2 regions of the Aeromonas aquatilis genome follow, and region 1 is predicted to be linked to the other one. Evidence: riboswitches for the same ligand, from Rfam matches in the RefSeq annotation. Region 1 holds a riboswitch; the other holds the start of a gene.
The links. A riboswitch is a leader RNA that binds a small molecule or an ion and turns the genes downstream of it on or off. The one in region 1 is predicted to bind cyclic di-GMP.
Positions count from the first base shown of each region.

Region 1 (5,690 bases):
TTCTTGCCAGCATCGCACCACCCCTTGAGCAGGGTCAGCGCCTGCAAACCATCCTGACACTCGATCACCTCGAGCCCAAGCTGACCCAGGGTCTCGCGCACCAGATTGCGGGCGGTGCTGGAGTCATCGACTATCAAGACCTTACGGCCATGCATCTCCGGCAGGATCTCCCGATCCAGCACCTCTTCGGAGATCCGGATATCATAGGTGATGATCTCCGCCAACACCTTCTCCACGTCGATAATCTCGACGATCTGATCGACCCCCTCATCCGGGATGCGGGTGATGGCGGTGAGATAGTTGGCGCGCCCGGCCGAGCGCGGCGGCGGCAGGATATCCTTCCAGGTCATGTTGACGATGTTGGCCACCTGCCCCACCAGAAAGCCCTGAATGGTGCGGTTGTACTCGGTGATGATGAGGTTGGATTCACTGTCGATGGGCATGGGACGCATGCCGATGGCGCTGCGCAGGTTGATCACCGGGATCGAGGTGCCGCGGATATTGGCGACCCCGCTGATATTGTGGTGAGAACCCGGCATCTTGCTGAGATGAGGCAACTTGACCACTTCCCGCACCTTGAAGACGTTGATGGCGAACATCTGGCGGGTGCCGAGACGAAACATCAACAACTCGAGGCGGTTTTCACCCACCAGTTGAGTTCGTTGATCAACGGAATCCAATATACTCGCCATACGCTGACATCCATCTGATTATTAATCGACTCTATTATAGAGGTAGCCCGCCAGGAAAGGCAGGCGCATTTTCAACCAGATCGACCAATCCGACAAAAAAAGTGAGGCCGGAGCCTCACTTATCTCATTGATTTTAAAATCAATAGCTACATACGGACTTCCAGCTACCGTCGGTTGCCTTGGGCTCGCTGCTGGTCCACCAGTTAGCCTGCCACACCACCTTGTTATGGGTGATGCGATCGCCAGTATTGGCATGGCTGGGCTTGCCATCCCAGCTGGTTTGCGGCCAGTTGGGATAACTGTTGTAGGCCGCCGGATTGACGTTCTGGCTGCTGCAGCTGGTACCCGGATTCTCACCACCACCCGAGCCCAGCACGGCCTCCGGCAGGGTCGGGAACTCGGCCTTGAGACCAATGGTCTGGCTGCCGCTGATGATGCGCATACCGCTCGGCACGCCAGCGGCGGGCAGGTAGTAAGTCATGGCGACTTCAATCTCGGCCCCCGGCGCCAGAGTCTGCCAACCCGGCAGGTTCATGGCGACCTTGTGGAAATCCTTCTCGTTGGCAATACCTTCCGAGTTGTCGTTGCCACCGCTCTCCACCACTTTCAGGCCCATGCCACTCTGATCCGTGATGGTGTCAGAGGTGGAGGTGGGCACCAGAAACTCGATGCGCGCGCCGCCCGGAAGGGTCTGGGTCGACTTGTTGACCAGCTTGAGTTTCGGGTTGATTGGGTAGTTGGAGTCCCCGTCCTTGAAGCCATACAGGCTGACCTGGATGTCGAGCTGGGCGCTCGGTGCCGCCAGATCATTCTGCTTGGTGTTGTACTTGGTCGCCTTGGCGAACTTGTCGTAGGCAAGTGTAGTCAGGGTATCTCCCATGCCGTACTCTTTTTTCACCGGATCGTAGGCGTAGTCACCCGCCATCTCCCAGAACATCACGCCACCCAGACCGCGCTTGATGATGTAGTCGAGCTTGTGACCCATGGACTCTTCATCTTCAGTAGAGAGGAACACCTTTTTCTCTTCGTTCCACAGCCAGGGGGCCTGCGCCTTGTCATCGTAGTAGCGGACATATTTGCCCTGCATCACGTGGGCCGGATTGTTGGGATCCAGACCCCAGGCGGTGCCGTAACTCGGCAGCGTGGTGATGCCGAGGCTGGCCGCGTGCTCCAGGTTCTTGGCATGCCACATGGGCACTGCGCCGCCGCCGATCTCCTTGCCGTTCTTGTCGAGATCATGCCAGATGTTGTCGATGCCGACCGCCCCGTTGCCGCACGGAATGGTGCTGCCACCGGTGCCCGGCTGACAATCGCTCTGGCTCGGCAGGGCGGCCTTGCCACCCAGACCGTGACTGCCACCGCTCACCCCCTGCCAGCCACGGGTGTAATAGGGCACACCGACGTTGATCTTGCCCGCCGCCAGCGCACCACGGAAGTAGTGGGCAGACCAGGCCGCGTTGAGGTAGCCGATGCCACCAAACTGGGCCTGGGTATAGACGCCCCAGTGGGAGAGCTCGGGGTCGGCATTGTTGTCAAACAGAGCCGCGTTATGGCCGACAAAGTGGTTCCAGGCACCGTGGAAGTCATAGGTCATCAGGTTGACGTAATCGAGGTACTGGGTGACCTGGAAGTTCTCCATCCCACGCAGCAGATAGGCTGAGGCCGGTGAGGCGATGGTCAGCATGTACTTGCGACCATCCTCGCTGCCCGCCGTATCCAGCTTGCTGCGCAGGGTCTGCATCATCACCTTGTAGTTGGCAAACAGCTTGCCGCGGCACTGGTTGGAGAGCGGGAAGTCGTTGGGGTTGCCCGCATCCTTCATCGAGGTGGGGTATTCGTAGTCGATATCGACCCCGTCAAAACCGTACTGACGGATAAAGCTCACTGCCGAGCTGGCAAGCGCATTGATGCCATCGGTGTTGACCGAGCAGTCGCCCTTGGTAGTAGCGGTATAGAAGCCGCGCGTATCCGCCCAGCCCCCCACCGAGATCAGGGTTTTCACGTCCGGATACAGCTTCTTGAACTTCGACAGCAGGTTGAAGTGGCCCTTATAGGCGAACTCCGGATCCATCTCGGCCCCCGGCACGCCATCCCAGGTCATCTTGGTCGCCGAGTCATCCACCTTGATGGTGTGGCTCTGCTCGTCCACCGCCGCGAAGGCGTAGTTGATGTGGGTGATCTTGCTCCAGGGGATATCGCTCACCAGATAGGCGGGCAGGCCGTTCTTGCCGGTGCGCCAGGAGGTGAAGTAGCCGATGACCCGACGTGCATGATCATCCCCCATGCACTCATAACCATCCGGGCGATAGATCTGACGAATATCGCAGGAGAGGTTGCCACCATCTGGCGGCAGTACGGCCTCCTCGACAGTGACGTTCACCGCCGCCGACTCGCCGCTCAGATTGGTCTTGTCGGTGGCAACCAGCTTGAGGGCGGCACTGCCTTTGGCATCGGGCGTCCAGTTGACCTGCCAGGGGGCGGCACTGTCTTCCCCTACCTTCTTGCCATCGACAAACAGCTCGACTTTGGCCACATCGTTGTTGGCATCGGTGACGTTGCCGTTCACCGCCACGCTGCGACCCAGCGTCACCTTAGCGCCATTAGCCGGGCTGCTGATGCTCGCCTTGGGCGCCTCTGGTGCGACCACGGCAGCAACGCTGAAGCTCGAATTCGCCTCGCTCAGTATCTTGCCATCCTTATCCAGCGCTCGCGCTTTCAGAGCGTGAGCGCCAACGCCCGCAGCACTCCAGCTGGCGCCCCAGGGCGAGGCGCTGGCCGTGGCGACCAGCTTGCCGTCGACAAGATATTCCACTTTAACCAGCGCCGTCACCGGGCCGCTCAGGGTCACCGCCAGCGCCACGCTGGCACCTTCGTTGAAGCTGGCACCGGCAGCCGGAGAGCTGACGGCTACGCCGAGCGCCGGTGGCGGAACTTCACCGCTATAGAGCTTCCAGGCATCCGCCCAGACCACCCCCACGCCCGGCTCATAGTGATAGGGCGATGCCCCACACCAGCCTGAATAGGGAAATTCCTTGCACTCGTAGAGGGCGCTGGCATTGCTGACGATGTCACCGGCCTTGTAGGCGGTACCAGCTTTATACGCGGGATAGGCCGCCTGCGCCCAGGCGGGCGCAGCCGCAAGGGCGACCAGCATGGCAAGCCGGCTGGGTCTGAAGAGCTGTTGCATATTGTTATCTTCCTTGTTTTGTCTTGGCATTGGTCACCTAGACAAAGAACAATCGCAACCTGCATGATGGGCGCAGACAACTGGCCATGGACCTGCCACAAAAATCACCCTTCACCCAGGGAAACCCCGCTATCTAGATCAAGGATCAAGACCGGAAGCATTGCGTCCCGATATCACTACCGGTTTGCCCTTTACCTGGGTTCCGTGAGGAACGAACTCAGTATAGGAAGGCGACAAGATCCCCTCAATCTTTATTCTCAAAGAAAATTATCCCCTACCACGAAAGCGTCATGATCACAGGGTTAAAATTGATTGAATTATCAAAAAAATCATATCGTTATTGGGATCATAAAAACGCTTTCCCGCACCTTCCCAGATTCATTTAATGTGCGTTGGCTCACTGGTATCACATGCCAGAAATGTGACAATGCGCGCCCTTGGTCAACGAGCCAAGGCTATGGAATCACTGGCAAAAATAAAAAAGGAACACCTATGAAAGGTACTCGTACCCTGCTGTCGCTGGCCGTGGGGCTGGCACTTGCATCCTCAGGCGCCCATGCGGCATTTGTCTGCCCGTCCGATCCGGCTCAACTCACCCCCATCCCGACCCTTCAGGGCACAGGCTCCGCCAGCGCGCTCGCCACTACCTCAACATCCACCGGGGCTATCAGCCCAGACTCTTTCCGCGTCAAGGGTGTTGTTACCACTGTGGGCCAAAGTCTGACCAAGGGTTTCTATCTAACCGACCCGGTGGGCGATGGCGACCCGGCCACCTCGGATGGCATCTTCGTCTATCTGAGCGACAAGGACTTCGCAACCAAATATGCCGACATCAAGCCGGGAGCTGAGCTCTGCCTGGAAGCCCAGGTCGAGGAGTTCTTGGGCGGCACCCAGCTCAAGCTGAAATGGGATGGTACTGCGCCCCGGCTCAAGGTTCTCGGGCAGGGTAAAAACGTGCCGGTAAGCGTACTCAAAGTCAATGACGATGAAAGCCTGAAGCAAGCCCTCAATCGCCACGAAGGGATGCGGGTACGGCTCGACAGCAGCAGCGATCTTCACCTGACCCGCAACTTCAGCTTCGACTACAAGGCCTCTCGCACTAACCTGGAACTCTCCCATAAGGCGCCGCTTATCAAGCCGACCCAGCTCCATGTTGCCAGCAGCCCGGAAGCGGTCGCGCTGGCCGCCAAAAATGGCAACAACCGACTGGCGGTCGAGTCTGATTTCAAAGTACAAAATGGCGCCCTGCCCTGGTTCCCGGCGCTGGATGCCGATCAGGGTTATCTGCGTATCGGTGATCAGATAGATGGTCTGGAAGGGACTGTTATCTACAACAAGGACGCTTTCCGCCTGATGGTACCCAACGATGTCACTATCGGGGTCGCCAACTTGCTGCGTACTGCGCAAGATGATCGCCAGCTGACCGCCCCCACTCGAACTCCAGGCAGCAACCTGCGGATCGCAAGCTTTAACGTGCTCAACTACTTCACCAGCGCGCCAGAGATTGGTGGCGATCTTAATAACACCTGCCAAGGAACATACAAAGATAGTTGTAACCGTGGTGCCAAAACACTGCTTGCCTTCGAGAAGCAGCGCACCAAAATAGCCAACGCCATTACCGAGATGGACGCCGACCTGCTCGGCCTGATGGAGATGGAGAACAACGGCTTTGGTGACAACTCCGCCCTCCATAATCTGGTGACCCGTCTCAACGAACAGCAGAAGGATACAAGCAAACACTACGCCTATGTCCGTCTGCCGGTCACTGCCCTCACCGATGGCAAGTTCTTCGGCGGCGACGCCATCATGGT
Region 1 is NZ_JBSTYP010000017.1:64,489-70,178, reverse strand. It holds gene ACW5W8_RS08780 (chemotaxis protein CheV) at 1-692, opposite strand, end outside; gene ACW5W8_RS08775 (glycosyl hydrolase family 18 protein) at 832-3,879, opposite strand; cyclic di-GMP riboswitch class I at 3,996-4,078, opposite strand; gene ACW5W8_RS08770 (ExeM/NucH family extracellular endonuclease) at 4,372-5,690, shown strand, end outside.

Region 2 (5,690 bases), on a different contig from region 1:
TCGAGGGGATAACCCAGCATCTTCTCGATGGCCGGGTTGGCCCAGAGAATTCTGCCGGTGAGATCGAGCTTGCCAATCCCCACCGGGGCCTGAAACAGCATGCTCTGCAACACATGAGGGGTATCAGGCAAGAGTTGCGGCAGCTGGCGTTGCAGCATCAGCGCCAGTTCACGACCGGCCAGCGGCCCCAGCAACCGGAGCAGCCCCATCACCTTGGTCATATTGGCCTGCGGCTGACGATAGAGCAGGCAGCAGATACCTATGGTCTCGCCATCCGCATCCTTGAGGGCGATCCCGGCGTAGGCCTGGGCTTGCCACGCATCGGCAAGCGGCATCGCGGGGAACAGCTGCAACAGACGATCGCTGAACCAGGCTTCCCCCTCCTGCCAGGTAATGGCATCGGGAGAGTCAGTCAGTGGCAGCGTCAGGGTGTCGGGGTCAAGAGAGGAAGGGTGGGCAGCCTGAACCGTCAGGTAGGTAGCATTTGATTCCCTGCTGGCGATCAGGACGACATCAGCCATCACAGCAGCGGCGATTTCACTCACAAAGGTATCGAAATATCCCTGGCCGCTCGAATGAGCCAGACTGGAGATGATTTGATAGACGGAATCGAGTGCTCGCCTCATGGCAAGTGGCTTTCTCTCCTTGAAGGTTAGAACACGACTCTACTGAAGAGCCGTGGGCAGTGCAAATATGCAATCAGCAAGATATTAAAAAGCCTTGAAAAAAGGGACCAAAAGGTCCCTTTTTGTCGTAAAAATCACGGTTTGATCCCACTATGCCGCAAAAAAGTATCTACTTGAAGCTCAGTGCGGTCCAGGGCCCTCAGCCTCAGGCGGCAATCCCGCTGTGTCTGAGCAGGGCATCCACCTTGGGCTCGCGACCACGGAAGGCACGGAACAGCTCCATCGGCTCCCTGGAACCGCCCTTTTCCAGAATATTCTTCAGGAAGGATTGGCCGGTCGCCGGGTTGAAGATCCCCTCCTCCTCGAAACGGGAGAAGGCATCGGCAGAGAGCACTTCCGCCCATTTGTAGCTGTAGTAGCCCGCCGCATAGCCGCCCGCGAAGATATGGGAGAAGCTGTGCTGGAAACGGTTAAACGCAGGCGGGGTCATGACCGCCACCTGACTGCGCACCTCGTCCAGCAGCGCCGGAAGCTGCGCAGGATTGGCCGGGTCAAACTCCTGATGGAGACGGAAGTCGAACAGGGCGAACTCCAGCTGGCGCAGCATCTGCATCGCCGCCTGGAAGTTGCGAGCCGTCAGCATCTTCTCCAGCAGATCGGCAGACAGCGGCTCGCCGGTCTCGTAATGGCCGGAGATAAAGGCCAGCGCCTCGGACTCCCAGCACCAATTCTCGAGGAACTGGCTCGGCAGCTCCACCGCATCCCAGGCCACGCCGTTGATACCGGCGACACCGGCCACGTCGATGCGGGTCAGCATGTGGTGAATGCCGTGGCCGAACTCGTGGAACAGGGTGACCACTTCGTTGTGGGTGAACAGTGCAGGCTTGCCATCCACCGGGCCGTTGAAGTTGCAGGTCAGGTAGGCCACCGGCTTTTGCAGTGAACCATCCTGACGGTAGCGACGACCCAGACAGACATCCATCCAGGCCCCGCCCTGCTTGTGCTCGCGGGCGTAGAGGTCGAGGTAGAAGCTGCCGCGCAGCTCTTCGTCGGCATCGAAGATGTCGTAGAAGCGCACGTCCGGGTGCCAGGTGTCGATACCGAGACGCTCGCGCACCTTCATGCCGAACACCCGCTTCACCACTTCGAACAGCCCCTTCACCACCTTGCTGGCGGGGAAGTAGGGGCGCAGCTGCTCATCGGAGATGGAGAACTTGTGCTGCTTGAGCTTCTCGGCGTAGTAGGCGAGATCCCAGGCTGCCAGCTCGCTCTGACCATGCTGCTCGGCGGCGAAGGCGCGGATCTCCTCCAGCTCGGCCTTGCCTTGTGGCAGGGATTTGGCCGCCAGATCGGTGAGGAAGCTCACCACCTGTTCGGTCTTGTCCGCCATCTTGGTGGCCAGGGAGAGCTCGGCATAGTTGGCAAAGCCCAGCAGCTGGGCCAGTTCGCGGCGCAGGGTGAGCAGCTCGCTCATGATGGCGGAGTTGTCCCACTTGCCCGCATTGGGGCCCTGATCGGAGGCGCGAGTGGTAAAGGCTTCGTACATCTCGGCCCGCAGCTCGCGGTTGTCGGCATACATCATCACCGGCAGATAAGAGGGGATATCAAGAGTGAACAGCCACCCCTCTTTGCCTTTAAGTTCAGCCATCTGACGGGCAGCGGCACGCACGCTGTCGGGCAGACCGGCCAGTTCGGCTTCATCGACCACCAGCTTGTGCCAGCCCTGGGTGGCATCCAGCACGTTGTTGCTGAAACGGGAGGCCAGCTCGGAGAGGCGGGCCTGAATTTCACCGTAGCGCTGCTGCGCCTCGGCAGGCAGACCGATGCCGGAGAGGCGGAAGTCACGCAGGGTATTCTGGATCTCCTTGCGCTGGGCGCCGCTCAGCAGCGGGAAATCATCGCTCTGGAAGAGGGCCAGATAGGCCTGATAGAGCCCTTCATGCTGACCGACATAGGTCTGGAATTCAGAGAGCAGCGGCAGGCAGGCGTCATGGGCCTCGCGCAGCGCTTCGCTGTTGAGTACGGAGTTGAGGTGGCTGACCGGTGACCAGATCCGTGACAGACGGTCATTTACCTCTTCCAGCGGGGCAATCAGGCTGTCCCAGGTATGGGGATCACGCTGGGCCAGCACATCGCTGATCTTCTGCTTGCAGTCAACAATCGCCTGAATCACGGCAGGCTGAACCTGCTCCGACTTGATCTGGCTGAAAGGGGGCAGCGAATCCATTGTCAGCAAAGGGTTATTCATCCCGGTTACCTCTTGTTTGGTCTTGAACAGACCGCTTTAGCAGCTCTGTATGGCTTTCTAACATGTGGCCAAGCCACGCAATAATCAAGCGGGAATCCACCTCTCGGCACTGTTTTCCCCTCTTTGTGAGCTCAAACACCTCTCTGCCAGATACTGGACGGCAACAGCATGAATAATCGGTACTTTTTTGCTCTTTTTGCGGCTTTTTCAACTCTCGAACCACAAGGGAGCAGACCAAATCCAATCGACAAAAGAGTAGGTGACAGCGGCCTATCACCGGCCCTTTCCATGCTTGGAAAACAACCAATTAACAAGTTAATAACCAAAACAAATCATACACATACGTTGATTAATTTATTTTTAAGTGCGTATCATAAGCAGCCTGTTACTCAGGTCACTTGATTCTCTGTGCTGCACAGAAATCGGGTGAAAAAGGCAAAGTGACCCGAAAGGGCGCGACGCAAAGCCACCGGTCTAAGGGAAAACACCTATGACAGCGGGGCTGCCCCCGGGAGCGTTCGGCCATAGCTGTACGCTCCGTTTGTACTGTATGGAGATATCAAGATGAACAAATTGAAGTTATCCCTGCTGGGCTGTCTGCTCGGCATGGGCGCCCCCATGGCATATGCCGCCAGTGCTGGTCAGGCGATGGTCAACCCCCAGTCCGGCGTTGTGGTCGGCTACTGGCACAACTGGTGTGACGGTTCGGGCTACAAGGGCGGTATCGCCCCCTGCGTCAAGCTCGATCAGGTCAACCCGCAATACAACGTGGTCGATGTCTCCTTCATGAAGGTCTATGGCAGCGATCCCATCCCCACCTTCAAACTCGACCCGGCTATCGGCATGAGCGAAAGCCAGTTTATCGAGCAGATCGCCGAGCTGAACCGTCAGGGCCGTGCCGTGCTGCTGGCGCTGGGCGGTGCCGATGCACACATCGAGCTGCGCAAAGGTCAGGAACAGGCCTTTGCCGACGAGATCATCCGTCTGGTGGAGACCTATGGCTTCGACGGGCTGGATATCGATCTGGAACAGGCCGCCATCACTGCCGCCGACAACCAGACCGTGATCCCGGCGGCCCTGCGTCTGGTCAAGGATCACTACCGCGCCCAGGGGAAAAACTTCCTCATCACCATGGCGCCGGAGTTCCCCTATCTGACCCAGACTGGCGCCTACATCCCCTATATCCGCAATCTGGAAGGGTACTACGACTGGATCAACCCCCAGTTCTACAACCAGGGTGGCGACGGTATCTACATCGATGGCATCGGCTGGATTGCCCAGAATAACGATGCCCTGAAAGAAGAGTTCATCTACTACATGGCGGATTCACTGAGCAACGGAACCCGCGGCTTCTACAAGATCCCCCATGACAAGCTGGTGTTCGGCATTCCGACCAACATCGACGCCGCCGCCACCGGCTATGTGCAGGATCCGCAGAAGCTCTACAACGCCTTCAACCGCCTGAAGAGTGAGGGGCAACCACTGCGCGGCGTGATGACCTGGTCCATCAACTGGGACATGGGCCGCAACGCCGCCGGTCAGTCCTACAACGAATCCTTCATCAAGAGCTACGGCCCCTTCATCCACGATCAGGAGATCACTCCGCCGGACGAGAACGGCAAGCCGGTGTTTAGCGGCCTGAGCGATACCCGCATCAAGCAGGGCACCGCCTTTGATCCGCAGGCCGGGGTCAGCGCCAGCGACAAGGAAGATGGTGATCTGACAGACCAGATCCTGGTGGATGGAAATGTCGATACCCAACGCATCGGACTCTACCCCCTCATCTACAAGGTGAGCGATCGCGACAACAACGTTACCGAGCAGGTACGCACCATCGAGGTCTACAGCATGAAGCCGGTATTCAGCGGCGTCACCGACACCACGCTGGAGCTGGGCACCCCTTTCGATCCGATGGCCGGAGTCAACGCCCACGATGAAGAAGATGGCGATCTGACCCGCGAGATTAAGGTCAGCGGCAGCGTCGATAGCAGCAAGGTCGGCCGCTACACCCTCACCTATCAGGTGAGCGACAGCGCCGGTCAGCAGGTAACCCAGCAGCGCAACGTGACCGTCAGGGAGCAGGGCGCCGTCTGTGAAAACAGCTGGGATGCCAAAAAGACCTACGTGGGCGGCGACATCGTCAGCCACAACGGCAAGAACTGGCTGGCAGGCTGGTGGACCCAGAACGAAGAGCCGGGCACCACGGGTGACTGGGGCGTCTGGCGCGTACAGGGCGACAGCGACTGCGATGGTGGCGAGAAGCCGCCAGTGATCGGCAGCAGCGACTTCACTGTCAGCGCCATGGCGAGCGAGTACACCATAGTCAACGGTCAGGTCAGCATACGTTTCAACGTGACCACCGCCAACCCGGTGCAGATCACCGCGACTCTGGAGCAGAGCGGCCGCAGCCACGGTACCACCAGCAGCCAAGTGAACGGCACCAGCACCCTGGTACTGCAGGGAAGCAATGTCACCGATGGCAGCTACGACGTTGTGATCACCGGTCTGGCTGCCGGCCAGCAGCCGGTGGTGCAGCGCTTCCAAGTTGCGCTGACCGAAGAGAGCAGCGGCGGTGGCGATGGCGACTACCCGGCCTATGCCCCCAACACCGGCTATCAGGCCGGTGATCGGGTCAGCAATGCCGGTGGCAACTATGAGTGCAAACCCTGGCCTTATAGTGGCTGGTGTGGCGGCTCCAGCAGCCACTATGCGCCGGGTACCGGCAGCGCCTGGAGCGATGCCTGGACCAAGCTGTAATCCCATGGCCCCTTTCGGGGGGCCAACCACCCCGCACTATCTCGCCCACTGACATCACG
Region 2 is NZ_JBSTYP010000049.1:13,774-19,463, reverse strand. It holds gene ACW5W8_RS17660 (putative bifunctional diguanylate cyclase/phosphodiesterase) at 1-626, opposite strand, end outside; gene prlC (oligopeptidase A) at 832-2,874, opposite strand; gene ACW5W8_RS17650 (hypothetical protein) at 3,043-3,276, shown strand; cyclic di-GMP riboswitch class I at 3,299-3,384, shown strand; gene ACW5W8_RS17645 (immunoglobulin-like domain-containing protein) at 3,439-5,631, shown strand.
Region 2: another riboswitch for cyclic di-GMP. It lies ahead of ACW5W8_RS17645 (immunoglobulin-like domain-containing protein); the one in region 1 lies ahead of ACW5W8_RS08775 (glycosyl hydrolase family 18 protein).